4 regions of the Rhizobium sp. NZLR1b genome follow, and region 1 is predicted to be linked to each of the others. Evidence: riboswitches for the same ligand, from Rfam matches in the RefSeq annotation. Region 1 holds a riboswitch; each other region holds the start of a gene.
The links. Region 1 has a riboswitch for cobalamin ahead of HJB84_RS20865 (ABC transporter substrate-binding protein). Riboswitches for the same ligand answer to the same signal wherever they lie in the genome.
Positions count from the first base shown of each region.

Region 1 (4,208 bases):
CGACATGACGCTGGCGCTCGGATTGAAGAGCCCATGATGGCGCTGATCGACCATCGCGGCCTTGCGTAAGATTGACAACGGAGCTTATGGGGGCGGCGTCCTCCAACGCTGCTCATCCTTGAGGTGCGGAGCCCGCAGGGCGGAGCCTCGAAGGACACGCGGCGGCACTGCTCCGCATCAATATTGCCGCCGCGCCGAGCGCCCGCCTCGTCCTTCGAGGCTCCTTCGGGGCACCTCAGGATGAGGCTCTCTTGGGGGGCGCCGGGGCTGGCGGAAAAGGGCAGGATGCGGAAGCTTTGCCGACCAGGTAAATGCTATCGGCTCGATGTCTGACGCCCACTCTCGCTCTATTCCCGCGCCATCGCCCGCCAGGCGACCGGCGGGATGGCGAAGGCGCGGGAGAAGGCGCGGTTGAAGGCGGCTTCGATGGCGTAGCCGGCATCATTCAGGTTTGCGGACTTGCCGCAGGCGCGGGGAACGCCAGGCGGCTATTCTTGCGCTCGGCAATATACTTGTGAGATTGTATCGATATACATGCGATACTGCATGATGCAGGTAGCATGGGGGCTTCGATGACATCCGTGAGGGTCAATGAGCTGATATCGGTGACGGGACAGCCCGATGCCGCGGGCTTTGCCGCTTTTGCGGCAAACGGCTTTGCCGGCGTCATCAATGCCCGGCCGGATGGCGAGGAGCCGGGGCAGCCTGGCAATGCCGCGGAAAAGGCTGCTGCTGCTGCCGCGGGGCTCGCCTACAGCTTCGTGCCGGTGAAAGGGGCCGAGATCACCGAGGCCGATATCCGCGCTTTCCAGATGGCGATGACGCAGGCGAAGGGGCCGGTCGTTGCTCATTGCAAGAGCGGCACACGGGCGCTGACGCTCTATGTGCTGGGAGAGGTGCTCGACGGGCGGATGCAGCCCGGAGAGGTCGAGGTCTTCGGCCAAAGACTCGGCTTCGATCTTGCCGGCGCACGCCGCTGGCTGGAAAAGCGGGCTGGGCAGGCGGCTGGTGTGAAGGCTTTCTTCGAGCCCCGCAGCTGCAGCGTGCAATATGTCGTTTCAGACCCGGTGACAAAACGCTGTGCCATCATCGACCCGGTGCTCGATTTCGACGAGATGTCGGGCGCGACGGGAACGGCGAATGCCGACGCCATCCTCGCTCATATTGACAGCGAGGGGCTGACGGTCGCGTGGATCCTCGACACGCATCCGCATGCCGATCATTTCTCCGCCGCGCATTACCTCAAGAGAAAGACCGGCGCGCCGACGGCGATCGGCGCCCATGTCACCGACGTCCAGGTGCTCTGGAAGGAGATCTACAACTTGCCGGCACTCGAAACCGACGGCTCGCAGTGGGACCGGCTGTTTGCCGATGGCGACACCTTCGAGATCGGTGGGCTTGAAGCCCGTGTGATGTTTTCGCCCGGCCATACGCTTGCTTCGGTGACCTATCTGATCGGCGATGCCGCCTTCGTGCACGACACCGTATTTACGCCGGATTCCGGCACGGCGCGCACGGATTTCCCCGGCGGCAGCGCCAGCGCCCTCTGGCACTCGATCCAGGTCATCCTGTCGCTGCCCGATGAGACCCGGCTCTTTTCCGGCCACGACTATCAGCCCGGCGGGCGCCACGCGCGCTGGGAAAGCAAGGTGGCCGCCCAGAAAAACGGTAACCCGCATATATCAGGCATCGACGAGGCCGGCTTTGTGGCGCTGCGCCAGGCGCGCGACCGCACGCTGCCGAAGCCGAAACTGATGTTGCACGCGCTACAGGTGAATATTCGGGGAGGCAGATTGCCGGAGCCGGAGGGAAATGGGCGGCGGTATCTGAAGATACCGCTGGATGCGTTGTAGCAAGAAGTAGCGTGCGGCGTGCTTCGAGGTTTCGCCCTCTCGGGCTGCGCACATCAGCATCAGGGACGTTGGCGGATGCCGCGCTCACGACAGCGGGAACGGGAGAAAGCGGCGCCAACGCTCAAGAGAGCCTCATCCTGAGGAGGCGAGGATGCAGGTATTACACCGGCCAACAGGCCCCCTACGTTCCGTCTCTATTTTTCACCCGCACGAACCCAATCCTCCGCAATAGGCATTGACGTCTTGCGGGCAGGCGACGTAACTGGGGGCGACGGTTCCCTGAAGATGACTCCAAGGGGATTAATAGGGAACACGGTAAGGACGACCCAGCAGGGACCGAGACCGTGGCTGCCCCCGCAACTGTATGCGGATTGTCGATCATCTCAGGTGTGGCCAGCGACTGGCCATCTCTGAAGGGCTTATAGCCCTGCCACTGCGAGATATCGCGGGAAGGCGGATGAACCGACGGATATCCGCAAGCCAGGAGACCTGCCGTCAATCACGATCCAATCAACCGGGCGGGGATGCCCGGACAAGGAACAGACATGATTGACCTTCTGAACCTTCGCCGAATTTCGGCATGCATCCGTCTCGATTGGGCCTCCTGCGGTTAGCGCACGTATCACCGTGCCTTCGGCCGCGGGTGCGGCATAACCATGCTTTTTCTCTTCAATCGAGGTTTTTCATGCGCCAGATTCTCGCCACCATGACATTTGCCTTCGGGCTGATCGGCCTTGCGGCACCGAGCCTTGCCGCCACCCAATATCCTTTGACCATCACCAATTGCGGTCAGCAGGTGACGTTCCAGAAGGCGCCGTCGAAGATCGTTTCGATCGGCCAGGGCATGACTGAAATTCTCTTCTCGCTCGACCTTGCCGAGAAGATTGCTGGTACGGCCGTCTGGGTCGGTCCCGTCCTGCCGCAATATGCCGAGGCTAACAGCAAGATAAAGCGTCTCGCCGACAATGATCCGAGCTTCGAATCCGTTGTTGGGCGGGAGCCCGACCTGGTGGCGGCCGAGTTCGAATGGCATGTCGGCGCGCAGGGCTCCGTCGGCAAGCGGGAGCAGTTCCAGGATCTCGGGATCAATACCTATCTCGCGCCGGCCGATTGCGTCGCCAAGGTCAACACCGATGGCGGCGACGGTGTGCGCAAGGAGCTGTTCACGATGGAGCTGGTCTACCGTGAGATCGCCGAGCTCTCGGAGATCTTCGACGTGAAGGAGCGCGGCGATGCGCTGATTTCCAAGTTGAAGAAGCGCGAGGCGGATGCCGTCGCGTCGATATCAGGCGCATCGGGCAAGAACCTGCCCATCGTCTTCTGGTTCTCCAGCAAGCAAGTCAATGGCGATGCTTTCATCGCTGGCAAGAACAGCGCGCCTGCCTATATCCTGAAGGCGATCGGCGCCAGGAATGTCGTGACAACCGAAGAGGAATGGCCGCTGGTTGGCTGGGAAACCATTTCTCAGGTGAACCCGGCGGTTATCGTGTTGGCGACCATGGACCGGCGCCGCTACGCCGCCGACGATCCGAAGGTCAAGATCGATTTTCTCGAGAACGACCCGGTGACCAAGGAGCTTGACGCGGTCAAGAACGAGCACTTCGTGATGATGGACGCGCAATCGATGAACCCGACGATCCGTACGATCGACGGCATCGAGACCTTGGCGAACGGCATCAAGTCCTTCGGTCTCTCGCAGTGAAGGCAATGTCGGTCAGACAACACGGATGGTGGGCGCTTGGCGCGCTCACCATTTCTGCCTTTCTGCTTCTCGGGCTGATGATCAGTCTCGCTGTTTCGATCGGGGAGATCGCGATCCCGCTAGCGACCACGGCGGAGGCGGTGTCGAACCGGCTGTTCGGCACGGATTTCGAGCTCAGCCGCATCCACCAGGGCATCGTCTGGGATTATCGGCTGAGCCGGGCGCTGGTTGCGGCCAGCGCCGGCGCGTCGCTCTCGCTCTGTGGCGCCGTGCTGCAGGCGCTGCTGCGCAATCCGCTGGCCGAACCCTACGTGCTCGGCATCTCTGCCGGCGCCTCGACGGGAGCGGTCTGCGTGATGATCCTCGGCTTCGGCTACGGTGTTTTCGGCCTGTCGAGCGGCGCCTTCATCGGCGCGGTCATCGCCTTTCTGCTGATCGGCTTCCTTGCGACGGGTGCGGGGGGAACCGGCGAGCGCATCATCCTTTGCGGCGTCGCCGGCTCGCAGCTCTTCAATGCGCTGACCTCCTACATAGTGACGACATCGGCGAATGCCGAGCAGGCGCGCGGCATCCTGTTCTGGCTTCTGGGGTCGCTCAGCGGCGTGCGCTGGCCGGATGTCTATCTCTCGGTGCCGATCGCGCTTGCCGGCTTC
Region 1 is NZ_JABDWC010000015.1:96,312-100,519, forward strand. Features, by position in the region: gene HJB84_RS20855 (cupin domain-containing protein) at 1-37, shown strand, start outside; gene blh (bifunctional sulfur transferase/dioxygenase Blh) at 573-1,853, shown strand; cobalamin riboswitch at 2,109-2,365, shown strand; gene HJB84_RS20865 (ABC transporter substrate-binding protein) at 2,539-3,555, shown strand; gene HJB84_RS20870 (iron ABC transporter permease) at 3,561-4,208, shown strand, end outside.

Region 2 (4,208 bases), on a different contig from region 1:
CCGTCAGAGCAAAGGCGACAATGATGAATTCGTCGCCGCCGAAGCGATAGACGCAATCGGCGTTGCCGAGCGCGCAGATCCGTCTGGCAACCTCGATCAACAGAACGTCGCCGCCCTTGTGACCGACGAGATCGTTGACCTTCTTGAAGCCGTCGAGATCGACGGAGAAGATGGTGACGTTGCGGCTCCACTCTTCGACCTCGTACTCGTCGTCCTTGACTGGCCGTGAGAGAATCTTGCGCTCGAAGGCGTAGCGGTTCGGCAGTTTGGTCAGATGGTCGTGGGTGGCGGTCCAATCGGCCTTCGCCTGAGCGGCGGCGCGCAGTTCGGTTTCCTTGCGCAGGTCGGCGATGCGCAGCACCGAATAGATGAAGCTCATGGCGCCGGCGATACCGAGCGCCAGAACGAGCTTGTCGGCGCCGTATTCGCCGAAACCGGTCATGAAGAAGACAAGGCTGTCGTCAAGCTGCAACAGCGCGCCGAGGAGCCAGAGGGTTATCCCAAGCCCGACAATCGACACGCATTGCCTTCCGGCCTTGCTTTGGAAAAACACCGGCATATGGTCTTCTCCGACTCCACCCGCGCCGAAGTAATCATGAAAGTCTGAAATGTTCGTTGAAACCAGAAGGCGAATTATCAGAGGGGCAGCCTATGGCTGTGCCGTGGAGGGACTGAGGGCGCTTTCGCGGAACCGGGTAAAACGCTGAGCGCGATCGTCGTCGTGGTTGCAGACCGGCAGGCGGGGGAAAGAACGAAGGCGAGCGTGCCGTGGCACCGCTCGCCCTTTTCGTGCTTCAGGCGGTAACGATCAGCAGCGGTACGCTGACGATGAGACCGACCAGAACCGCAATTGTGGCGACACGCACCAAACGCAGGCGCCGCGTGCGCTCCCCACTCCAGTCATATGTCATGTCTTCCATCTCCTTGGGACAAGGAAGTAGTCCCGGTAGAACCGGGTTCAATAGAGATGACGCGATTTGCTTGTGTAAGGCTGGATAAAATGAGGGATCGCTAATGCTGGAATCGCAGAGACCAGCGCCGTCCATTGCTGGTCATGCGAACAATGCCAAGCGGCTCGACGTCGACGAGCCAGAAGGAGGAGAGCGGCGCCTGAAGTACGTACGCGATCGCCGCTCGGATGACGGCCGCGTGGCTGACGGCGATCACATGGCCGCCGAGAGCGGATTCATTGTCCATCCAACCGCCGACACGTGTTCTGAGATCAACAAGGCTCTCGCCCCCGTGCGGAGCCGCTTCAGGATCGCACATCCAGGCCATGAGGTTCTCCGGCTCTTCTGCCTCGATCGCTGCGATCGACCTGCCGGCCCAGCGCCTGTGATCGCAGTCGCGAAGCGCCTGATCTATCCGGGCGTCGAGGCCGAGGGCTTCGGCCGTCTGGCGGGCGCGCAAAGCCGGGCTGGTGACAATACGATCGGCGCGGGGCAGGGCGGTCATCCTGGCCGCTTCTTCCGCGGCCTTGTTGTCCAGCGGTTCATCGAGCGGGAACAGGGCCTTGCGGCTCGCTGCCGTCGCGCCGTGGCAGATCCAGATAAGTCGCGTATTCACGGTCGTTGCGATCTCCGGATAGCGGTGGGAACAGCCCTTCGCCGCTTCATGAAGTTTCGTTGACAGGCTCTTCGGCCTGCAGATATAACCGTGCTGTTGCGGGTTTGGAAGCCGGTGTAAATCCGGCACGGTCGCGCCGCTGTGACCAGCGTGTCGAAGGTTCTTCGCGCTGGAAGTCAGACCCTGCCGCATAAGCACTCTTTCGACTGAACGCGTCATTCCCGGAGGAATACATGTCTGACACCACTTTTGCGCCCGTCGCGGCACCGGCGCCAATCCCGGTAGGAGAAATCCTGCCTTGGGCGATCTTCGGCGGCCTGTTGATGCTGATCGCCATCTATTTCGTCGGCACCGAGGAAGGCGCGATGGCGCTGTTCAACGGCATGTATGTGCACGAATTCGTGCATGACGGCCGTCATCTCCTCGGCTTTCCCTGCCACTAAGGGGGATCCTGACATGGTCGGAAATCTTCTACTTCGCGGCATGCTCGCGGGGTTGATCGCTGGTATTCTGGTTTTTGCTTTCGCGCATATCTTCGGCGAGCCGCTGGTCGATGCGGCGATCGCCTTCGAGGAGGCGAGCGCCCAGGCGGCGGGCGAAGCTGCCGAACCTGAGATCGTCAGCCGTGCCACGCAGGCCGGTCTTGGCCTCTTCACCGGCGTCATGGCCTACAGCATTGCCGTCGGCGGGCTTTTCGCGCTCGCTTTCGCTTTCGTGCACGGCCGCATCAGCAGGCTTTCGGCACGCGGCACCTCGGCGGTCATCGCCCTTGCCGCCTTCGTGGCGATCGTCGTCGTTCCCGGTATCAAGTATCCGGCCAATCCGCCGGCGGTCGGCAATCCCGATACGATCGGCGTCAGGACCGAGCTGTTCTTCCTGATGATCGTCGTCTCGATCGCTGCTTTGATTGCCGCGGTGGCGCTGTCGCGGCGCCTTTCCGAGCGTTTCGGTCTGTGGAACGGGGCGATCATCGCCGGCATCACCTATCTCGTCTTCATGGGCCTGGTGTTCTATTTGCTGCCGTCGATCAACGAAGTGCCGGAGAAGTTCTCGGCGATGGTGCTCTGGCGTTTCCGCACGACCTCGCTCGGCATGCAGGTGATCCTCTGGGCAACGCTCGGTCTTGGCTTCGGAGCGCTGGCGGAAAAGCTGCTTGCCGTGAAGGGCGGGCAGCGGGCTCGACCGGCACCGGCATTTCACTGAACGCATCGAGGGGCGCCGCCTTGCCGGCGCCCTCAAGTTTTTCGAGCGAGTATGAAAAGCAGCAAAACCATATCGATTCTGTCGACGGCGTTTGCCGCCGCCGCTTGGTTTTGTGCGGTTGGCGAAAACGCGCTTGCCCATAGCCGCAGCGTCGGCGGCAGCGATACCGGCCTCGATATCCCGGAAATCTCGCATGGCGAGATGGCGGTGATTTCAGACTACCGCGGCGAAATTATCGGGTTGGCGTCACGCGCGACTGATACAAACGAGCTGTTCCGGCGCGTTCTGAACTATGCCGAAATCCAATATTCCTATTGTCTCTGGGGGCGGATGCCGGGCAGCGTGAGCGACGAGGAGAGCCCGTTCAACGAATGTGCTCATGCTTATCTCGCGGCGGCCAAGGCGGTATTGCTTGAGATGCGTGAGATGCCGCGGGAGGCCGTTGCGGCTAATGAAATCATTTCCGCGGTCGATGCCGACATGGTGCGGCGCAGCCTGGCGCTCATCACTTGCAGGTTCAGCGGCGAGGCCTTCAACACAGCCGATGTCGTCAAGCCGCGCTGGAGCAAAGTGCCGTTTCATCCCGCCAGCATGGCGTCGCTGACGGGGCTCGCCGCTCTGTTCGCCCTTGTGACGTTTGCGCTGGGCCGCTTTCTGCGGCCGAAGGCTCAATCGTCGGAATAGCGCTGCTCGCGCCACGGATCGCCATAGATGTGGTAACCGTTCTTTTCCCAAAAGCCGGCCTGGTCGGCGGGCATCAGCTCGATGCGGCGCAGCCATTTGGCGCTTTTCCAGAAATAGAGATGCGGTACGACGAGGCGCATCGGGCCGCCGTGATCCGGCGTCAGCGGCAGGCATTCCCACGATGTCGCAAGGATCGCATCCTCGGCGGCGAAATCGGCAAGCGGCAGGTTGGTGGTATAGCCGTCATAACTCGTCAGCATGACGTAACCGGCTTCGGGCTTTGGCATGGCGCGATCGAGCAGATCGCGGGTCGAAACGCCTTTCCATTTGTTGTCGTAGCGCGACCAGGTGGTGACGCAGTGGATATCGCTGACCTTGGTGCTCTGCTCGATCGCCTGGAAGTCGGTCCAGGTTAGGGTGAGCGGCGTTTCGACGAGGCCGCGCAGCTCGAGACGCCAGCTATTCGTGGAGATGACGGGCTGCTGGCCGAGATCGAGCACCGGCCAGTTTTTGACGAGGTGCTGGCCGGGCGGCAGGCGCTCAGCTTCGGGACGGCTGATGCGGCCGGTCAGGAATTTACCTTCAGCCGCCCATCGACGCTTGGAGCTGGTGAGCTTGCTGTCGGCGGGCGTCTGGTCGTCGCTCATGATCGGGTTCCCTACGATGCCGCAATAGGACATCGGCCTTTGCCGGGTGTCAAGTTTCGACGGGCCCTTGGAAATCACTGTGGGTATTATTAGACTTGTGCCGTCGGG
Region 2 is NZ_JABDWC010000010.1:29,247-33,454, reverse strand. Features, by position in the region: gene HJB84_RS16315 (bifunctional diguanylate cyclase/phosphodiesterase) at 1-559, opposite strand, end outside; gene HJB84_RS16310 (histidine phosphatase family protein) at 1,012-1,566, opposite strand; adenosylcobalamin (AdoCbl) riboswitch at 1,644-1,786, shown strand; gene HJB84_RS16305 (CbtB domain-containing protein) at 1,800-2,009, shown strand; gene HJB84_RS16300 (CbtA family protein) at 2,023-2,769, shown strand; gene HJB84_RS16295 (hypothetical protein) at 2,821-3,453, shown strand; gene HJB84_RS16290 (sulfite oxidase-like oxidoreductase) at 3,438-4,100, opposite strand.
Region 2: linked by a shared signal. The riboswitch ahead of HJB84_RS16305 (CbtB domain-containing protein) and the one ahead of HJB84_RS20865 (ABC transporter substrate-binding protein) in region 1 are both predicted to bind cobalamin.

Region 3 (4,208 bases), on a different contig from region 1:
ACGTCATAGGGCGAGAACAGGTACATGTCCTCGTTATTCCTCGCGAGTTCGAAGGTGATGTCAGGCACGACGACGCCGAGCGACAGCGTCTTGATGCGGATCTTCTCGTCGGCATTTTCGCGCTTGGTGTCGAGAAAACGCATGATATCGGGGTGATGGGCGTTGAGATAGACCGCGCCCGCGCCCTGGCGCGCGCCCAGTTGATTGGCATAGGAGAAGCTGTCTTCGAGCAGCTTCATCACCGGAATGATGCCCGACGACTGGTTTTCGATCTGTTTGATCGGCGCGCCGGCCTCGCGGATGTTCGTCAAGGACAGCGCCACGCCGCCGCCGCGCTTCGACAGCTGCAGCGCCGAATTGATCGACCGGCCGATCGATTCCATATTGTCCTCGACGCGCAGCAGGAAGCAGGAGACGAGCTCGCCGCGCTGTTTCTTGCCGGCATTAAGGAAGGTCGGCGTCGCCGGCTGGAAACGGCCGGAAATGATCTCCTCGACCACGTCGCGGGCAAGTGCCTCGTGCCCACGCGCCAAGGCCAGCGCCACCATGCAGATACGATCTTCGTAGCGTTCGAGATAACGCTTTCCGTCGAAGGTCTTCAGCGTATAGCTGGTGTAATATTTGAAGGCGCCGAGGAAGGTCGGAAAGCGGAACTTCTTGGCATAGGCCTGGTCGAACAGGTCACGCACGAAATTGAAGGAATACTGGTCGAGAACCTCCTGCTCATAATAACCCTCGGTCACGAGGTAATCGAGCTTTTCCCGGAGATTGTGAAAGAACACCGTGTTCTGGTTCACATGCTGCAAAAAATACTGCTTCGCCGCCATGCGGTCCTTGTCGAGCTGGATCCTCCCCTCGTCGTCATAGAGGTTCAACATCGCGTTCAGCGCGTGGTAGTCGAGCGCTTCCGCCGCTTTCAAAGGGCGTTCGCCGGCGGGATGAGCAAAAGTGTTATGCGGTTTTGCGCCCGCATCCCGCGTCAGAGTTGTTCCCGTGTCCAAAATCGTTCCATTCCGTGTTTAACGTTGGCGACATCCGCTTCGGTGCCCAGCAGCTCGAACCTATAGAGGTACGGCACTTGGCATTTCTGTGAGATCACGTCGCCGGCGAGCCCATATGTCTCGCCGAAATTGCTGTTGCCCGCGGCGATCACGCCGCGGATGTGTCCTCGGCTCTCCGCATCGTTGAGGAAACGGATAACCTGCTTGGGAACGGCCCCCTTGCCCCCGTCGCCACTGTAGGTCGGCACAACAAGCACAAAGGGTTCACGGATACGGAATGCGTCTGCGGCACCTGTTGGAATGCGCGCCGCGCACATTCCAAGCTTGGCGACGAACCGATGGGTATTCTCGGACCGGCTGGAATAATAGACGATCAGCCCCATCGTTCGGCCTCGATCAGGAGAGCGCGCTGATCATGTCGGGACGGAAGCCGGCCCAATGCTGCTCGCCGGCGATGACGACGGGCGCCTGCATGTAGCCAAGGCTGCGGACGCGATCGAGCGCTTCGGCATCCTCGGAGATATCGACGATGTCATAAGCGACGCCCAGGCGGTCGAGGGCGCGGTAAGTGGCGGTACATTGGACGCAGGCCGGTTTGCTGTAGACGGTAATGGTCATGATATTCCTCGTGACGACGCGATTGGGACGCAGGGCATCGATCGGAAATCTCGCGATATCCGTCGAAACATTCTCTGATGGTTTGAACGATGCGGCCTGTTCAGCCGCCGGGCGTGATCCGCCCTCTGCTTAGCGCGGGTTGCGGCCTGAACTGAGATACTGACATGACTTCACCCCGAAGTGGCTCATGCGGAGGATCGAGCGGCCTTGCGAAACGCGACGCGGATATCATCCGCAGCCATGCAACGCGACCTTCCGGACTCCCCGCCCGTGGACGTTTTGTTCGAGGCAGGTCTCCTGGCTCACGGGTCAAAGCATCCTGCCCAGCCTTCCCGGAGCATTATGCTCCAGTGGCCTGAAATCGGACAGTTGCTCGCCGCTTACAGTTGCGGGGGCAGCTCCGGCATAGCCGCGCCATAATGGCGCAACGCACCGTATTCCCGTCTTAGCCTGCGATTCTCACGAATCGAAGGAACCTCGAACACTAGATATGGTACGCGAATCCAAATTCGCGTCAATGGATGGTTTGTGCATTGCGTTACGGCAGGTTTGAAATCACTGCATTCCTGTGAAAAACAGGGATAACGAAAGCTTAAGGAAAACAGGCGGTGGACAAGGCTCGAACGAAGAGAGCCGGTCTATGGCCGCTCTCAGTTTGATGACAAACCTCCCTCTCCGCCTCATCCTCGGCCTTGTGCCGCGGATCTACTGCCTATCGACCGGAGGCAGATGCCCGGGACAAGCCCGAGCATGACGAAAGAGGGGTTGGCGTCCGTTGTCAGCGGTCTACGGTGACCAGCGCCGCAAGGACGTTATCGGATGTTTACATCCTTACTCGAAGCAATCGCAGCGCGTTGATCGTCACCAGCACGGTGGCGCCGGTATCGGCGAGGATCGCCGGCCAGAGGCCGGTGATGCCGGCAATCGTCGTCACCAGGAACACCGCTTTCAGGCCGAGCGCGATGGTAATATTCTGCAGGATATTGCGCATCGTGCGTTTGGACAATTCGATCATCCTTGCCACGTCGCCGACGCGCCCGTGCAGCACGGCGGCATCCGCGGTCTCCAGCGCCACGTCGGTGCCGCCGCCCATGGCAATGCCGATATCGGCTGCGGCCAGCGCCGGCGCGTCGTTGATGCCGTCGCCGACCTTGGCGACGACGAAGCCCTCGCGCTTCAATTCGACGACGACCCGCTGCTTGTCCTCAGGCATCATCTCGCCGCGCCAGTCGATGCCGAGCATGCCGGCAACGGCTGCCGCCGTCCGCTTGTTGTCGCCTGTCAGCATCATCGCCTTGACGCCGGCTGATTTGAGCGTGGCAAGCCCGGCCTGCGCGTCCTCGCGCGGTTCGTCGCGCATGGCGATCAGCCCGGCCGCAACATTGTTGACCAGCAGCACCGAGACGCTCTTGCCCTCGTCGTTCAGGTCAGTGATGCGTGCCTCCTGTTCAGCACCGAGTGCGCCGCGTTCGCGGGCAGCGGGCGGCGACAAAAGATCCAGCGCCTCGCCGCCGGCTTTGCCGCTGACCCCCTTTCCCGGCAGCGCCTCCAGTTCGAAGGCCGGCGGCATGGGAACGCCGTCCGCCTTGGCGCGGTTGAGGATCGCCAGCGCCAGGGGATGGCTGGAGCCCTGCTCCAGCACCGCCGCGCGCGACAAGACTTGCGCCTCGCTCAATCCGAAAGAAATGATATCAGTCACCTGAGGTTTGCCTTCCGTCAGCGTGCCCGTCTTGTCGAAGGCGACCATCGTCACCTTGCCGAGCGTTTCCAGCACCGCGCCGCCCTTCATCAGCAGCCCGCGCCGCGCACCCGAAGAAAGCGAGGCGGCGATCGCCGCCGGCGTCGAGATGACAAGCGCGCAGGGGCAGCCGATCAAGAGGATGGCAAGGCCCTTATAGATCCATTCGCCCCACGACCCACCGAACAACAGCGGCGGAACGATCGCTACAAGTGCGGCGACCACCACCACGCCGGGCGTGTAATAGCGCGAGAACCGATCGATGAAGCGTTCGGTCGGCGCCTTCGATTCCTGCGCTTCCTCCACCAGCTTGACGATACGGGCGATGGTATTGTCGGCTGCGGCCGCGGTGACGCGAACCCTGAGCACCGCATCGCCATTCACGGTTCCGGCAAACACAACGGCATCGACGCCCTTGCGCACCGGCGTACTCTCGCCCGTCACCGGCGCCTCATCGATCGCGCTCTCGCCTGAAATGATAACGCCGTCCGCCGAGATACGATCGCCAGGACGCACCATGATAATCGCGCCGACGGCAAGGCTTTCCGCCGGCACCTCCCGCGTCTGGCCATTGTCTTCGAGCAGCGCGCTCTTCGGCACCAGGGCCGTCAGCGACTGGATGCTTTCGCGCGCCTTGCCCGCAGCCACCCCTTCCAGCAGTTCGCCGACGAGGAACAGGAACACGACAGTTGCCGCCTCTTCGCCTGCATTGATGATGACCGCGCCGACGGCGGCGATCGTCATCAGCATCTCGATCGAAAACGGCGTGCCGGAGAGAGCCGCCATGACGGCGCGCCGCGCGATCGGCACCAGCCCGACCAGCATGGCCACGATGAAGGCATAGGATGCGA
Region 3 is NZ_JABDWC010000043.1:6,985-11,192, forward strand. Features, by position in the region: gene nrdE (class 1b ribonucleoside-diphosphate reductase subunit alpha) at 1-1,001, opposite strand, end outside; gene nrdI (class Ib ribonucleoside-diphosphate reductase assembly flavoprotein NrdI) at 980-1,384, opposite strand; gene nrdH (glutaredoxin-like protein NrdH) at 1,398-1,619, opposite strand; cobalamin riboswitch at 1,889-2,114, opposite strand; gene HJB84_RS32755 (heavy metal translocating P-type ATPase) at 2,443-4,208, opposite strand, start outside.
Region 3: linked by a shared signal. The riboswitch ahead of nrdH (glutaredoxin-like protein NrdH) and the one ahead of HJB84_RS20865 (ABC transporter substrate-binding protein) in region 1 are both predicted to bind cobalamin.

Region 4 (4,208 bases), on a different contig from region 1:
CGCGGAAGCGGCCCAAGCCTCCCGCGACGAGGCCGACAGGATCGCCTGCAGCACCACCGCCCCATTCGCTTCCAGCACCGTCGGCTGCCGGTCAGCACCTGGTGCCGAGACGGCAAAGCCGGTCGTGTTGATGACGACATCGGGTTTCAGTGCCGCAAACACGCTTTCGAGAATACCTGTCGAGACGGGGTCCTTGAGGCTATAGGCAAAAACCGGCAGTGGCCGCAGGCCGAGCGCCGCCAGCGCTTCGACCAGTGCCTCGATCGGGGCGGTCTCGCCGCTCTGGACGAGGGCGCGGTAGAAGCTGATGGCGACGATTGGCCCAAACGCCACCTCCTCCGTCGAATGTGGGATACCCCCCTGCTCGACGGACGAAGGCGGCGCGACATGCGAACCGGCAACCTGCCGCCACTCCTGCACCCCGATCAGCCCCCGCCCCGGCCACCAGATGCCCGCCTTCATCAAAGGCACTGCCGGCGCCGGCTTCTCGGCACCTGACAACATCGCCGAGGCATAATCGAGAAAGCCGCGCGCATTGGCGTCGCCGCCTTCGATCAGATAGGCCCAGAGCGCATTCATATCGTCGAGATCAACGTTGGAAAAAGGCACGAGCCCCGCATCCGGCCGGGCATCGCCCGGCAAGACCGCAATCAGCGCACCGGCGCGGGACGCTGCCGCGTGCAGCGCCTCCAGCGTATAGTGGAAATAGCTGGCACCGCCGAGCGCACGCACGATGATGAGCCTGGCATGCCGCGCCGTGCGTTCGACATAGGTATCGACCGACATCGGATGCTTGAGGCTCATCAGGCTGGCAAGTCTCAGCGAAGGCGCCGCCCCATGCTCGCGATGGGCGGCTGCGATGGCGGCAAGCTCGCTGTCGGCGGCCGACAGGAACACGATATCGCCCGGCGTCTGCCCGAGGTCGATCGCCTCCTCGCAGTCGCTGATCGTTCCCTGTTGGGCCAGAAGCAGATGCATGGGATTACGCCAGCGCCTCGATCGCCGCCCTAACAGCGTCCTGGTCCATCTCGTGCAGACCGATGACCACGAGGCGCGTGGCGCGCGTTTCGCTCGGGGCCCAGGCACGGTCGAAATAATGGTCGATGCGGCTGCCGACGGCCTGGATCTGCAGGCGCATCGGCTTGCCGGCGACATCGACGAAACCCTTGAGACGCAGTACGTCATGGTCGGCGATAATCGTCTTCAGGCCAGCAATGAAGCCGGCGGGATCGGCGACCGGGCCGAGTTCGACGACGAAGCTGTCGAATTCGTCATGGTCGTGCGGCGCGCCGTCCTCATGCTCCAGCTCGTGATGCGATTTGCGGTTGGCGACATCGTCCTCCGTGCCGATGCCGAGGCCGAGCAGAATTCCGGCCGACACCTCGCCATTTTTCGCCTCGATCATCACCGGCTTGCGCACCGTGCGGGAGGCGACCTCGTCGCGAACCCTGATAAGGCCGGCAGCGTCGATCAGGTCGGTCTTGTTGAGTACGATCAGATCGGCGCAAGTCAGCTGATCCTCGAACAACTCCTCGATCGGGCTTTCGTGATCGAGCGATTCATCTGCGCCGCGCGCCGCCTCGACGGCATCGTGGTCGTCGGCGAAACGGCCGGCGGCGACAGCCGCGCTGTCGACCACGGTAATGACGCCATCGACCGTCACCTGGGTGCGAATGTCAGGCCAATTGAAGGCCGCGACCAGCGGCTGCGGCAGGGCAAGGCCCGAGGTTTCGATGACGATATGGTCGGGCCGCTGTTCACGCTCGAGCAACTTCGTCATCGTCGGGATGAAATCGTCGGCGACGGTGCAGCAGATGCAGCCATTGGTCAGCTCGATGATATCGTCCTCGGTGCAATTGTCAGCGCCGCAGCCCTTCAGCACCTCGCCATCGACGCCGAGATCGCCGAACTCGTTGATGATGAGCGCGATCTTTTTGCCGCCGGCATTGGTGAGCAGGTTGCGGATCATCGTCGTCTTGCCGGCGCCGAGAAAGCCGGTAATGACGGTTGCGGGAATTTTCTGCTGGTTCATGAACTTAACCCTTCATTTTCAACGGCAGGCCTGCCGCGATGAAATAGACTTCGGCGGCCTTGGCCGCAATTGATTGGTGCAGCCGGCCGGCATGATCGCGGAATTCCCGCGCCATGCGATTATCCGGCACGATGCCGAGGCCGACCTCATTGGAAACGAAAACGAGCTGCGCCTTCGCCTGCGGCAGAAAATCGGTGAGCGCGGCAAATTCCGCCGCCATATCGCGCTCATCCATCATCAGATTGGTGACCCAGAGTGTCAGGCAATCGATGAGCACGACGCCGCCCTCGCGGTCGATAGCGTCAAGCTTGCCGACGAGATCGAGCGGCTCTTCATGCGTCGTCCAGGACGGGCCGCGATCGGCTCTATGTTGGGCAATGCGCGCCTGCATTTCCTCATCCCAGGCGCGGCCGGTCGCGAGATAATGGCGGTCGAGGCCGATCGAAATGACAAGGGACTCGGCGAAGCGGGATTTCCCCGAACGGGCGCCGCCGAGGATGAAGACGGTGTTGGAGGGAGCGGTCATCATGCGCAGACGCCCCTTTGGTGGGATGCCGCACCCCACCCACTCGATCGCGCCGCACAAGGCCGCGCCGAATTCAATCGTTCAGCCAAGACAACCTCCGTGCTGGCAGCGGGCCTCTTGCCCAGGGTTGGGCTTCTCGCCCGGCACGGGATGGCAGGTCTCCTGGCTCGCGGTTATCGGCCGCGATCGGGGCAGACCGGAAACCGGTCGCCCTGATCGTGCCAGCGGATCTGCCTCGCCTTCCCGGCTGCATCGATGAAAAGGTGGACGATTCGTAGACTTAAGAGGCGTCCGACCCCGGTTGATCATCATGCATGTCCAGTGGCTTTTCCGGCATGTCGCCCGTCCCGCCCGCTTGCATTATTGCAAGCCGCCGGCCGGAAGGGCTCGATGCCGGATGGAAGACCCTGACCGCTCTACAGTCGCGGGGTCGGCTGTGATGAAGGCGCCCGGCTTGGGTCCGCCCCGTCACATTCCCTTTTCATCCGGAAGGCGTAACACCGATCCGGAACCATCCGTTATATCCGAGGATGGTCAGGTGACCATCCGTTGAGGGATGGTTAGGCAAGCTCAGGGGTGAAGTCAACCGCCCTCGACGGCCGGCAGTGGCTAGACAGGCGAGGCAACGCCAGCAACACGACTTACCCTACCTAAAACATCGTCATTTATCAGATACTTACGTCACAAATATTTATCCAGGGCGCCGGCTTTTCGCCACAATTGCACTGCAAGCGGACTGCGCCATCGCCCTTGACCGGGCCTCTTCCTGCCTAGTTGTCTTGCCATGCTTATGAAATTGGATCGGCGCCGGTTCCGAGCGCTGCGTGTTTTCTTCGACCCGGGGCGGCTGCGGGCGCTGACCCGCCGCAGTGAGGTCGGCCTGTCGCTGGCGGGTGCCGTCGTCGGCATCACCTCGGGTCTCGCCGTCACCGGCATGAGCTACGTCTCCAATCAACTGCATCAGATGGTCTTCGGCATCGACGACAGCGAGCGGCTGAGCTCGTCGGTGATCGACGACAAGCTGCTGCTTCTCACTGCCCCCGTCATCGGTGGCGTCCTGCTCGGCCTGTTGCTGTTCGTACTGGCGAAACGGCGCAAGAAACCGATGGTTGACCCGATCGAGGCCAATGCGCTGCATGGCGGCCGCCTGTCCTTGACCGACAGCATCATCGTTGCCGTGCAGAACCTGATTTCCAACGGGTTCGGCGCCTCCGTCGGCCTCGAGGCCGGCTATACCCAGCTTGCCGCCGGCCTCGCCTCGAAATTCGGCCTGAAGCTGCAGCTTCGCCGCTCCGATCTGCGCACCCTCGTCGGCTGCGGCGCGGCGGGCGCTATCGCCGCTGCCTTCAACGCGCCGCTGACCGGCGCCTTCTACGCCTTCGAGCTGATCATCGGCACCTATACGATCGTCTCGCTGACCCCTGTGGTCGTCTCGGCCCTGGTTTCCACCCTCATCGCAAGGCTGCTCACCCACGGCGATTTCACCATCGACATCGGCAGCTTCGGCGCAGTCGTGCCGGCCGATTATATCCCGGCTATGCTGCTCGGTGGCTTCTGCGCTGGCGTCGGCATCCTGATCATGCAGGGCGTCTCCTTCGTCGAGGAGCTGGCGCGCAAGAGCTCGATCGCCCCGCCCTTCCGCCCGGCGCT
Region 4 is NZ_JABDWC010000029.1:87,217-91,424, reverse strand. Features, by position in the region: partial or broken gene cobN (cobaltochelatase subunit CobN) at 1-978, opposite strand, end outside; gene cobW (cobalamin biosynthesis protein CobW) at 983-2,032, opposite strand; gene cobU (bifunctional adenosylcobinamide kinase/adenosylcobinamide-phosphate guanylyltransferase) at 2,037-2,561, opposite strand; cobalamin riboswitch at 2,693-3,089, opposite strand; gene HJB84_RS29275 (chloride channel protein) at 3,343-4,208, shown strand, end outside.
Region 4: linked by a shared signal. The riboswitch ahead of cobU (bifunctional adenosylcobinamide kinase/adenosylcobinamide-phosphate guanylyltransferase) and the one ahead of HJB84_RS20865 (ABC transporter substrate-binding protein) in region 1 are both predicted to bind cobalamin.